Regions from separate parts of the Shewanella sp. SACH genome, predicted to be linked through region 2. Evidence: riboswitches for the same ligand, from Rfam matches in the RefSeq annotation. Region 2 holds a riboswitch; the other holds the start of a gene.

Region 1 (6,807 bases), on a different contig from region 2:
ACAGATCTTAAGAATGGCCTTGAAACCGAAACCAATCAGTTGCGGGTAGGCATTGAGTGCCACAGCTGTTTTCGCTGGTTAATGCCTGTGATGGAGCAATTTAGACAAGACTATCCCCAAGCGGAGTTAGATCTGTCGAGCCGTCACTTGTTCGACTCGCTCAATGCCTTGGAAATGGGTGAACTGGATATAGTGCTGACCTCAGATCCTGTACCTGGGCATTCACTCGCTTATCAGCATTTGTTTGATTTTGAAGTGAAGTTAGTGGTTGCTAAAGATCATCCTCTAGCAAAAGAAGCCTATGTCACCCCTAAGCAATTAGCGCATTTACCGATCATCAGCTATCCCGTACCACTGACGCGTTTAGACATCTATCGCCACTTTTTAGAGCCCGCAGGCATAGAAGCGGGTGAGCAAAAAACCTGTGATTTAACCATGATGTTACTGCAACGCATCGCCTGTAAAGACGGTATAGCCGCGCTGCCAAATTGGTCGATAAATGAAGGGCATGGCCTAAGCCTTACCACAGTGAAGCTTGGGCAAGAAGGCTTGAAACGCCCTTTGTTTGGCGCCTATCGCCGCCATAGCGCCAACTCAGCCTTGATCCAAAATTGGTTACAACTGGTGGCGAGTGAAGGTTTATCTCGCCAGCAGAAGACAAATTAATGCGGGTAAAATTGAGTAAAAAAGCCTGCGGATGCAGGCTTTTTGTTGAATCTAATGATTATTTCATAGGATAAAACAGCAATTTATTGCATCGAAATATTACAGCGGATTCATCAACAAACCACGCATAGACAATACGCGTCGCAAGATTAAACCAGGGGAATTAGAATTGCGGGTCTGACGCAAATTATGGGCAATCATAAACTCTTGGCGTAAGTCCTGATCTAAATCTAACGCTTCGAATGATTCTATGGTCAAAGTCTGCTGTTGATTATCAATCAATGACTTAATCACGCTTAAAGGGAATGATTGTTCGGCATTAGCATTTAAATAGGCAAATGCCGTGAGCGCGATAATTTGGCCGAACACACTGAACAGGGCCAAGGTTTGCACTTCATCAGCATCAACCTCGACGCCTTCCATCTCCGCTAAACTATCCACCGCATCAGTTGCAATATCTTCAGTCAACTTCCAATAACCTTGGACTAACTTTTTATAGGGCTGCGGTAGCTCATCGAGGCGTTCTTGCAGATAAAACGTAAAGGCATAGCGATAGATATTCACTTGACCTAAGCGGACCAAAGCTTCTTTCAACGAGCGAGTCTTAGGGTTAATCACCCCAGATGCCTGCGCGGAATTGCTGCGCATTAGCATGTGCGCCGCCAATGCGGGGTCACTCGAGATGATGTCGATCACGTTACGAATGTCGCCTTCAGCGAGGATCGCTTTTTTGAGTGGAATTAAAATCCCTCGGCGGCCAATCACTTGCTCTTCATTCGCTATGATAGCTCTAACTTGAGTAAAAACCTGTTGCTCAAGATCTGTCATAAGACACTTTGCACCTGTTTATTAGCAATAAGATGATTCGGTTACTCTTCACATCATACCCAAAATTTAAAGAATTTCAGCCACAAACAGCAGAGTAAAACATAAATTATTCCTGTTTAGTTATTGCTGCCCGCTAACCACTAAAGATAACGACAATTTAGTCACTCTACTGAAACGATATTCAAGACTATACCTATTTTAAGATTTATTCTTTGAACTCAGCGTAAAAAATAAAAAGCCAGACTGAGTCTGGCTTTATCGAAATTGAGCGAATCAATGCCTAGAAGCGATAACCAAGGGTTAAACGAATATCGCGACCACGGCCAGAGTAATAACTATCCCCCCAAAGGCCACCGTAATAGCCTGCGCTGACATAGTCTTTATCAAATAGGTTATCGATACGCAGGCTGGCAAGCCAAGCATCACGATTATAATTCAAGGCTAAATTACCGAGCACGTAACTGGCCAGCTTATCGCCTTCGTTACCGTTATCGCCTTCGATAAAGCGGTTACCAGTATAAATTGCTTCGGCAAAGACCTGGAAATGCTCGGCAAAATCCATGCTGACATAACCGCGCCCCGTGTGTTTTGCCACCCAAGACAACTCCTTGCCATCATTGATACCGTCAGTAAATTCAGCATCGATATAGTTATACTCTAACCCGAGTTGCATTGCTTGAGTCACCTGCCAATCCCAATCGGCACTCGCGCCATAACGACGAGAAGCGTCGGCATTAACGTTCGCACCTTGGAAACTGCCAAGTTCAGGTTTTTCCGCACTTGGGTCGAAGACAATTTCATCTTCCAAATCGAGACGGTATAGGCTTACTCGTAAAGTTTGGCTCGCAAGAGTCCAATCCCAACCCGCTTCGTAGGAGCGGCCCGTCTGCGGCTTTAAGCCAAACACATTTTTAGAGGTATAAGCTTGCTCATCCACTTTCGCAAAACGGAAGTTTTCATCGCCACGTAGATAGAATCTGTGCTCTGTACTAGGACGGTAGTTCAGGCCAAACTCGAATGCTGTCGCATCTTCATCTAAATCCATGCCATTAGGATAGACATTACCATCGACTAACTCGTCGGTCACCCGCGCATAACGACCACCCACAACATAACTTAGGGTATGGCTTAATGGCACAGTGGCTTGTAGATAGGCGCTTTGCATTTGTTGTACATTACTACGCGCCATAGTGTCAAAATCAGCCTTACCACGGCTGATGTCTAAACCTGTGACTAGGTTTAGCTCACCTTGACGCGTACTGTAGTTCGCTAACGCTTTAGGGCTAAACATCAACAGTGAGCGCGTGTTATGGCTGTTCGCCCCCCAATTAAAAGAAGACACTAAGGTATCGCTATAATCTAAATCCGCTGCTAAAGCCCAATTTTGATTAAGCTGATGCTGATAACCCGTGCGCGCCGCAGTGGTCATCTCATGGACATATTCGCTGCTCTTGAAAGATTGGCGTGGGTCTTTATTGAACTGTTCTTCTGTCAATGAGCCAGGATTTTCACGGTCATCGTCGTAATAGCTGGTTTCAATAAAGAACGAATCTGTGGCCGTTTTATATTGAATGCGACCTAAAATCGACCCTGTTTCATTGGCATTATGCTTGCGGTAGTTGTCACCTTGGTTATAGCTACCAGTGAAAAAGTAACGCCAATCCTTGTTGATCGCGCCAGACACATCACCGCGACCTTCATAGGTATCAAAGCTGCCGCCGGATAACTGCACGCTACCACCAGTATTTTCAGGAGATTTAGTGACAATATTGATCACGCCGCCTACCGCTTGATCGCCATAGAGCACACCCGCACTACCCGATAAAATTTCGATGCGCTCGACTTGGTTAAGCGGTATGGCATTAAGACTAGGAGCAGCGATATCGATATTATTGAGGCGACGACCATCAAGTAAAATCAGCGTGTTATTAACGGCAGTGCTGGCGCTAAAGCCACGCATCGCAAAACTAGTACCGATGTTATTATCCGAAATTTGAATACCGCTTTGACCGCGTAAAACGTCAGTCACGCTAGTGGCACCGCTCATTTCAATCGCCGCAGCGTCAATCACATTCACATTCGCGGCAATATTTAACGGGGTATTGTCAGAGCGGCCGATCACGACAAGATGCTCGTCGACTTTCGCTGTGCTGGTATCGTCTGCCGCCATAGCGGGCGCGATAACGGAAAAACTGCAAAAGCTACCGATCAGCAGCGCGATTTTTGTTGGATTTGTTCCCATTTTACCTTTAACTCCTGCAAGGAAAACGGGGCATTAGCGCCACGATACTGTTCATTCAGTAAAAGATACTGACAGTGACTATCGCATTTTGAGATCTGCCCACCGAAATCTCAAAAACACCTTTAGGGCCGGTCTCCGGACTTAGGCTATGTTAATCCCTTAAAAATTGGATTAACGCGAGACTGACCTTTTACATTCTGACTATCGGGTTCGGTCTTGAACTCACCAATCAAACGCGGTCTTCTCTCACCTTTTACCGTTGCGGGGGCAGTGCCAGAATTCCACTGGCTTCCCGATTATCTCGCGGCTTTCGCACGCAAGCACCTCAGAAGGTTGACTAAAAATTTGATTCATAGGGTACAGCCATCAATAAAGACTGCTATCGCCCCTTAAGGCTCAGCACATTATAGAGCCTGAGCGCGCGCATTATAGACGTCTATACGGATGAAAGTCCATCAAACTCAAGCGAGCGTCTACAGCCTACTTCAAGGAGAATGGGACTAAAGTGGAAATAAAATCTTGGCTATTATCCGCCTGCAGCGGCGGTTTATCGGCAGAAAAAACGGCACCTCGCATCGACTTATGCAACAGATACAAATCTTTATTGCCACTAACAACCGTATAGTAGCCAATTTCCCCTTGAGGAGTTGAAGCATAGGCTTTGGGATTCAGTGGCGTCACACCGTGCATATTGGGCATGGCTGTACAGCCTAGAATCGCATGAAATCCAGCGTGTCCATCGACTTCGGTGTCACCGAGCTTCTGGTACACCACTTCGCCGTCACAGGTCGATTTATAGGTCTCGGCCATCGCATCTAAGAAGCGCTCAGGGCTAATACTCTCGGCCATATCCTTAAAACCCTGCACGCAAAATAGCGCACTCCACTGGGTTAATGCTTCCTGCTCTGGCACAAACTCTGCCATAAACATGCCTGCTTGCTCCTCATGATAAGCCTGTTTCCAGCCCGCAGGCAGATTGAACCCTAATTGCTGACCAAATACGGGCAATACATGGGTATGAGCAGCGCCGCTTTCGCTCCGGGGCATATCTAATGTGGCTTGAACAGGCTCTGAGCCAATTAAGCTGCAGAGTAACAACACACTGGCACCTTGAAATAATCCAATAGGTGAACACAATGCTAATTTCATACTTATCATCCTTGTATCGCACTTATAACTAATACTAATTAATACGACATCATGAAATTGAACAGAAAACACCCAGCATTCTAGCGAATAACCCAGATTGAAAACAGTCAAAAGCCTAGATTAACTGCCACTTTAAAAGAAATAATCACTGTCACGGCGTAAATAACAGAGAAATACTCCGTTTATCTGCGCCGTGATGGTAAAAGAGGTGAATGCTATTCGCTAAACAACCACATTTTTACTTCAGGTTTAGGCCTTTCCTGACTCAGAATCGCCTGCCGTTGCTCTGGCGTTTCGCATTGGGCAACAGGGGCAAAATCCAGCGGCTTAATCACCAACGAATCGGCTGGCTGCAGCGGAGATTTGGCGAGCATCTCGTTATTCATCGACCAAGAGACCCATTCCTCCTTTTCACTGATCCCGACATAACCCTCACCCGCCCTCGCTAACCAAGTTAATCGCGGGATGCGTTCTATGAGCTTCTCGACATTTTCTAGGTTAGCCCTATAGCCTACTGGCACGACTTTGCCGTCAGGACGGGTGAATACAAATGATACTGAACTTATGGTGATTTTGCTTCCCTTCTGCCAATATCGATTGAGGATCTCTTGGGCATAGTGAAAACCATATAGATAGGCGTAGTCACTGTCATCGACGAGGATTTGCGGTACGGCATTGTCACGCAGCAACAGAAATCCCGTGCCGACACTGACAATACTGTTCACGCCTTTAATATCTGTTTGTTTGAGCCAATCGATACCGCAGTTCGTTTCATTGCCCCAAAAGTGCGCTTCTCCCGCTGGACTTAAGATTGCAAAAGCACAGCTATTTGACGTAATACTCACGACATCCTGAAGTGCACTACGAATCGGATAAATATCGCTACTTTACCCCCATGCCGTCTTTGTCTTAAGTGCCGTAAAACTTCGTCCTTCGGCAAAGATATCGCCAGTTTATTCTGCAAATGCAGCCTATTGCCCCCTTCGGGACCGTAACCCCAAGTGTGCACTTTTCCACTGGCATTGAGCGCTATTATGGTTTGATGGTTTACATAGAGCTTGAAAATCTGTCATGCGACTATCTAATGATTAACCGAATTAATCACTCCATTCGGTTAATTCATGCTGGAGAGGATCACCTGCGTGGCATCAAAACAGGCAAAACATGGTTCGCCGACAGCCAACGCCTGCATTTGGGTAAGTGGCATCACTGAATAGATGACATCTTTGCCATCAATATCTATGGTTAATTCGGCCTTATCACCAAGTTCAGTCACGCTCAGCAAACGACCACTGAGGCAATTTTGCCCATCCACTTCGCAGGCATGAGTCATAGCCAGTACTGCGGGGGCTTTAAACAGTAACAATACGGATTTATCTAAGGCTAACTGCAAGCGCTCGCGGCTCGAATGGGTCACTGAAATCTGAATCTGTTGCCCGCCCGCTAAGGTCACGCTGATTTCGTCATTTAATCCAAATGAATCAATGCCATTGATACGAGCCGTTAACTGATTGCGGGCGCTAGTATTGAGGGAGAAATGCGCCATCACATCTAATAAACTGTGCATGTCGACGGACTCATCGAGCAAGGCGGCCAAGGCCATTTCTTGTACTTGGGAGGTGATGGAATACACCTTAAGCAAACGCTCGCCAAATTCGGTGAGTTTAGCGCCACCACCACCTTTGCCGCCTTTTTCGCTGCACACTACGGGTTCGGGCATGGCGGTGTTCATCTCATTGATCGCGTCCCACGCCGCTTTATAACTGATCCCCGCAAGCTTGGCGCCTTGGCTTATCGAGCCTGTGCTGGCGACCTGCTCGAGCAGGCTTATCCGCCTAGGATTGGCGAAGGGCTTATCCCCGAGGGAAAGCGTAAGTAATGCATGTAAATCCATCGTTTATCCCGCACCCAAGTCTGACTTG
Region 2 (6,807 bases):
CTACGGGCGCCGCCTAGGACGAGGTGGATCACAGTATGTTACCTACAACGAGCAATACAAAATAACACACGATTTCTGCTATTTGCTGCGCCGCGCCTAAGGTATCACCCGTGTAACCGCCAATCTGGCGTCTAAAGATCACTATGATCAAACGGCGCAGTCCTATCATCACTAACAGCAATGACAGTGCCGCTAACCCCTTGAGGAATAACAGCACTAATACGCCGCTGGCGATCAGGATAAGCAGCTCATTAATGCCTTGATGTTGCGATAGCGGCTTAGACTTACTGGTCTCGTCATCGCGGACATATTTTTCACTAAAGATGATACTGGCTGATACCACGCGGCTGACTGTGTGCGCGACGATAAGCGCCGAGCCCGCCACCACAGGATCGTACAGCGCCAACTCGACTAGCAACTGCCATTTCAGCAGCAGGGCCAACATCAACGCCAGTGCGCCATAACTGCCAAGGCGCGAGTCCTTCATGATCCGTAGCTTGTCTTCCGCCGTCCAACCACCGCCAAAACCGTCGAAGGTATCGGCTAGGCCATCCTCGTGAAATCCGCCCGTGAGCAAGACGCCAACCAACATAGCTAACAGCACAGAGACGCCGGCGGGGAGCCAGTTCTGCGTCAGCCAAAATACAATGGCACTTAACAGGCCGACCAAAAGACCGACGAGACCGAAATAACGGCTGGCCTTATTCAACTTATCGCTATCGACTTCGACCCATTTAGGCATAGGAATACGGGTAAAATAGCCCATGGCAACTAAAAACAAATCTATCTCTTTGTGCCAGCTTTCGCGTTCTGACATAAAGCATCCTTAGTGAATTAACACTTGCTGCAAGGTTTAAGATTAAAACGGTTGGCTAAAAAGTTATTATTTAAAATAAGTAAAATAAGCGACTTAGCAGAGCACATCATACAACAGCCTCAATCCCCGCATCACTAAAACTCGCCATTTGATTGTAAAAATTTACTGAGGCTTGAATAAGCGGCAACGCCAAGGCTGCGCCCGTACCTTCACCTAATCTCAGCCCGAGTGATAATAAAGGTTTAGCCTGCAAAAATTCTAACATCCGCTGATGGCCTTGCTCGTCTGACTGGTGGGCGAAAATCAAATAATCGCGCACATTGGGGGCAATTTGCACCGCGACTAATGCCGCCGCCGTGGCGATAAAACCGTCCACAACCACCAGCATTTTGCGCTCGGCGGCGGCTAACATCGCGCCCGTCATCTGCACAATTTCAAAGCCACCGAGGCAAGCTAACACTGATTTGGGCCCAGTTAAGGCGCTTTGATGCAGCAATAACGCCAGCTCAATCAGCATGAGTTTACGTTCTAAGGTTTCGCTATTAATGCCCGTACCACGGCCGACACAATCAATCACGTCGAGCTGCATGATCGCCGCCATAATGGCTGCCGCAGCCGAGGTATTGCCTATGCCCATTTCGCCAAAGGCAACTAAGTTACAACCTGCTTGATGGTGACGTTCAATCAAATCGCGCGCCATCGCAAAGCCTTTATCGACGGTTTCCAGCGCCATTGCGGGCTCTAAATGAATCGCCCCTGTGCCCGCGCCAAGACGTTGATCAATAATGCCTTCAACCCCTTCGACTGGCGTTAAAATACCGCAATCGATCACTTCGAGCGTAAAGCCCACCTGCCGACAAAAAACGTTAATCGCCGCGCCGCCATGGGCAAAGTTTTGCACCATTTGGCGCGTCACTTCGCTAGGGGCAATCGACACGCCTTCTGCGGCAATACCATGATCACCCGCAAACACTAACATGGTTGGATGAACGATTTTCAGCACAGTATTTTGTGGCTGATCCGTTTGCTGTGAATCAGTCGCTTGCACGCGGGCAATCTGTAAGGCTAAGGATTCGAGCTGACCTAAGGCGCCGGGCGGCTTAGTCTTAAGATCAATTTTTTGCTGGATCAGCGGATCCTGCGTTTTACTCACAGGGCTGATTTGAAAAGACACGGCTGACTGAGACATCCACACTCCACTTATTATCTTAAATAACCACAACGCATCCTGCGTCTATGACTAATGACTAACATGTCCAATTTTGCATTTCCAATCGCGGGGCAGATATCAACAAAAATGCTGATTATCTCGCCAGTCTGCGCTTGCTAGATGACTCTAGGATTACGTTCTGACTAGGTGCTTACGGCATGACTCTGCGTTTACGCAAAATCAGCAAAAAGAACATGCTACCTATGGCCGCCGTGATAATACCTACGGGCAACTCTTGATTGCCCAATAAACAGCGCGCCAGCACATCAATCCACACCATAAATAATCCGCCCACCAGCGCCGTTAAAATAATCGGCTGACGACCGGGAAACAGCATGCGCACTGTGTGGGGGATCATCAAACCGACAAACCCAATCCCACCGCAGGTAGCGACCAAAATCGCGGTAATCAAGGAGCAGAGCAGCAACATATTGAGTCGCAACTTAGGCACATTCACACCTAAGGTATGCGCCGTTTCATCCCCCGCTTGCAACGCCATGATCTGCCGTTTCATGCCTAAAATAATGAACAAACTCGCGCCAATCACCAGTGTTGGCAGCACTAGCAAGGACCAACTGGCCTTGGCGAAACTGCCTAAACTCCAAAACAGCACAGAAGCCGTCGCCTGCGGACTGGCGAAATACAGCAGCAGACTCGTTAGCGCGCCGAACATAAAGGAGGTCGCCACGCCTGAGAGCAACATGCGCTCCACTTGGCTATTGAGCCCAAGCCCAGACAAGGCCAGCACTATCAGTACCGACAAACTGGCGCCAATAAAAGCGCCGAAGGGCAAGCTAAACCAGAGCAAACCCGACAAGGCGCCCGAGCCACTAAAAATCCCCGAGTTCGCCGCCATACCCGCATTCTCAAAAAATCCAGAGCCCGTGAATAGCGTCAACATCACCACAGCGCCAAAGGACGCGCCTGAACTAATGCCAAACAGATAAGGGTCGGCCAGCGGATTACGGGTCACGGTTTGCAGCACACTGCCCGCCAAGGACAAACCCGCACCCGCCACAAAGGCCAGCAAAATACGCGGCAGTCTGAGCTCCATCACGATGCGCTCTGTCATGCCATTGGCTTGAGTGAGGTTGGCCATTTTATTGATAAACACTTGGATAACATCCATAAAACTGATGTTCGCCGCGCCAAAACTCGTGGCGGCAATGGGGGTTATCAAAGTGATTATGCCTAATGCGACCAGCATCAGTTGTTGTCTCGTCAAAGGTGTCACGATACGCCCCAAATGTGAGATGAAATGCTGTTTACTCCCTGAATCATCCGCCCTCGCCTCGCTCAGCCAAAGCATCAGCCATGTTGTGCGTCGAATCATGGTAGCCATAGAAGTAGCTGATTAAGGGCTTTTTATGTTGTGGATGGGTCGACACCTGAGCGCATACGCCGAACACATCGCCAATTCGCGCCTCGGTTAATACTTCGGTTGGCGTTCCCATAGCGCTGACTTCACCGTTATGGATCAACAATAAACTGTCGCACAGGGCGCTGGCTAAATTGAGATCGTGAATAGAGGCAATCACGCTGATGCCAAGACTACGCACTAATTCGAGGATTTGAATTTGATAACGCACATCGAGGTGGTTGGTTGGCTCATCGAGGATCAACAGTTGCGGCTGCTGCACTATGGCGCGGGCGATCAAAGCGCGCTGCTTTTCACCGCCAGATAAGTGCTCGTACTGTTGATGCATCTTATGGCTCAGGCCGACTTTCTCTAATGCCTTTGCAATGCGCTCGCCATCACAGCTCGAATTGGTATCGAACATGCCCTTATGCGGTGTTAAGCCCATGCTGACCAATTGCTCTGTGGTTAAATCAAAATAGTGCGGCGTGTCTTGCTGCACTACGGCGACGCGGCAAGCAAACGCCTTGGGCGATAAACGCTCAATATCTTGATCAAACAGGGTAATTTTGCCCTGAGTCGGGCGAACAAAGCGATATAAACAGCGTAGCAAGCTAGACTTACCCGCACCGTTAGGCCCAATCAAACCCAACATCTGCCCCGTTGGCAGTGCAAAGTTAATATTGGAAAGAATGGTTTTGCCATCGATACACCAGCTTAACTGGCTGACATCGAGCGCGACCGTCTGGCTCGCTGATGGGCGAGTGTCGCTGTCATTCAAAGCATGGCTCGTTTGGATGGCAGAGAGTTTCACCAAAGTGGTGCTCCTAGCGAGTCCAAACCTGAATAAAAAAAGGTTGTGCACATTGTCATCGGCTCCCTCGAGTCACCCGCTCGAGAACTAAGGCTGCACGCAGCGATAACAGAAATAGGCAGGTCTCCTGACTCGTCACTTTTTGTATTGAAAACAATATAAAAAGTCACTCACAGTTGCGGGCACAGTTCGGGCTGACTGACGAGCAGCTCCCCGATTCCCTATTATGTTGAGATTGATTTCAAGCCTTTGCAGCGTGTCTAGGCAATAGTTGCCACAGAACACCCCCGCACCACTCAAAACTCCCAACACCTATTTCTGTGACGTCATCCGATACATTGCCACCAGCCTTGCAAGGCCGTGTGCATCGGGGACGTCAGGAAAAAGCATTATCCTATATTTGCCTTAATTGGCAATCGACAATCACGCTGGTAAGACAAGAAAAATCTTCACCTTAGGGCAACGCGGATCACTCGCAGCGCCCGCTCGGCCAATCTAAACGCCAGTAACAAACGCCGTGTTCATCTTGCAGCACATTAATGCTCACTACGGCCGCCACGGGTAAATCGAGTTGACTGTAAAATCCCACCACCCGTTCAACCCCAAGGGCGCGCGCCATTAAGTGACGGATCACTCCGCCGTGGGTCACGACCCATACTTTGGCAGCCAGTTCACACGCAGCCACGCCCGCTCCCACAGCCAGCTCGGCGTTTTGTGAGTCAACTGTCAATCGTTCAAACTCGGCGGCGAGTATCTGGTCAATGGCCCCATTCACCCGCGACTCGAAGCTTGCCATAGTCTCACCATTGGGCGGCGGTGTTTGCCAAGGGTTTTGCCAATAGGCCGCTAAGCGTTCGCCCTCTTGCTGATACAGCTCATCGAGTCGACAACCGTCCCAATCGCCAAAGTCGATTTCTTGTAAACCCGATAAAAACTGCGCCTGCAATGGCCTTGACTCAGATATCAATGCCGCTGTCGAATGCAATTCGGCGGCAAAGGCTTGGGCAAATTCGCCGCAGCGGCGTGAAGTCGAACTATAAATCGCGCTGCAGGTACTTGCCTGCGCCTCAACCGCTGCCGACATTTGCTGCCAGCCCTTTTCGCTTAAAGGCACATCCACACGGCCGCGTAAAATGGTGCCGCCTTCACACTCGCCGTGGCGTAACAATAACAATCGAACTTGTTTCATCGTATTCCTATGTCTATCACTCGTGGCAAATTTTGTTGAAAACCCACATTAGACCCGTCGTCCTATATACTCAATTACGCCCTAGCCCAACAACTAGCTCTACAACTAGCCCTAAAAAAAGAGCCGTTAAACTGGGTGAAAAATGGTGATAAGACTCAATTGTCGTCAGTCAATTTTGACCTTGCCCTGACAATCATAAGTCGCGTATTATGGACGTCTATACGTTTAAATGTCCAAAGCTAAACTCTAACGATAAATAACTAAAACGAGTAGTCAACATGTCGACCGAGCAGAATGGAATGCACTTAGCCTAACTAAGTTAGCTAATTTAGATCACTCACTAGGGTCGATAACGAGAGCCAATATCTGGACTGCACAACACGCTTTACCCTGCACTTAGCATAACAAGGGTCGATGCTTGGACTTAACTTAGCTGTATTTAAGGTAATTATTTATGACGATACCCTCTACCAAAGCCGGCCAGATATTGGCAGACATTCGTAAACAGCTTGCTGAGCGCATTCTAATCTTAGACGGTGCCATGGGCACTATGATCCAAGACCACAAGCTAGAAGAAGAGGATTATCGCGGCGAACGCTTTAAAGATTGGCACACTGACGTCAAAGGCAACAACGATTTATTGGTGTTGTCGCAACCCCACATCATCAAACAAATTCACACCGACTACTTAAACGCCGGTGCCGACATCATTGAAACCAACACCTTTAATGCTACTACTATTGCCATGGCCGACTACGACATGCAGTCGCTGTCCGCCGAAATTAACTTAGCCGGCGCGCGCCTCGCCCGTGAAGCCTGTGATGAAGTGTTTGCTGCCACGGGCATTCCACGCTACGTCGCCGGTGTGTTAGGCCCCACTAACCGCACGTGTTCGATTAGCCCAGATGTGAATGACCCAGGCTACCGCAACGTCAGCTTCGATGAGTTAGTCAGCGCTTACCGAGAGTCCACTAAGGCGCTGATTGAAGGCGGCGCAGATATCATTATGGTCGAGACCATATTCGATACCTTAAATGCCAAAGCCGCACTGTTTGCGATTGAATCCGTATTCGATGACTTATTTGGTCAGCATTCTAAAGACAGATTGCCAATCATGATTTCGGGCACCATTACCGATGCATCAGGCCGTACCCTTACCGGTCAAACCACCGAAGCCTTTTATAATTCCCTGCGCCATATCAAGCCATTATCTATCGGCCTTAACTGTGCGCTCGGACCAAAAGAGCTGCGCCCGTACGTCGAAGAATTATCCCGTATAGCCGAATGTTATGTGTCGGCGCATCCGAACGCGGGTCTGCCGAACGAGTTTGGCGGCTATGATGAAACCCCAGAAAACATGGCGAACGTGATCGAAGATTGGGCGCGCGAAGGCATGCTCAATATTATCGGTGGTTGCTGT

What was found. Region 2 has a riboswitch for cobalamin ahead of BM607_RS14750 (ABC transporter ATP-binding protein). Riboswitches for the same ligand answer to the same signal wherever they lie in the genome.
Region 1: another riboswitch for cobalamin. It lies ahead of BM607_RS09250 (TonB-dependent receptor); the one in region 2 lies ahead of BM607_RS14750 (ABC transporter ATP-binding protein).

Annotation. Positions count from the first base shown of each region.
Region 1 covers NZ_MPDG02000002.1:319,656-326,462, reverse strand. Annotated here, with positions in the region: gene BM607_RS09260 (LysR family transcriptional regulator) at 1-666, shown strand, start outside; gene BM607_RS09255 (HDOD domain-containing protein) at 766-1,494, opposite strand; gene BM607_RS09250 (TonB-dependent receptor) at 1,775-3,736, opposite strand; cobalamin riboswitch at 3,845-4,079, opposite strand; gene BM607_RS09245 (hypothetical protein) at 4,217-4,885, opposite strand; partial or broken gene BM607_RS09240 (hypothetical protein) at 5,101-5,951, opposite strand; gene BM607_RS09235 (TOBE domain-containing protein) at 6,000-6,779, opposite strand.
Region 2 covers NZ_MPDG02000003.1:118,871-125,677, forward strand. Annotated here, with positions in the region: gene cobU (bifunctional adenosylcobinamide kinase/adenosylcobinamide-phosphate guanylyltransferase) at 1-32, opposite strand, end outside; gene BM607_RS14735 (adenosylcobinamide-GDP ribazoletransferase) at 29-817, opposite strand; gene cobT (nicotinate-nucleotide--dimethylbenzimidazole phosphoribosyltransferase) at 924-2,006, opposite strand; gene BM607_RS14745 (iron ABC transporter permease) at 2,179-3,336, opposite strand; gene BM607_RS14750 (ABC transporter ATP-binding protein) at 3,305-4,198, opposite strand; cobalamin riboswitch at 4,298-4,464, opposite strand; gene BM607_RS14755 (histidine phosphatase family protein) at 4,668-5,387, opposite strand; gene metH (methionine synthase) at 5,842-6,807, shown strand, end outside.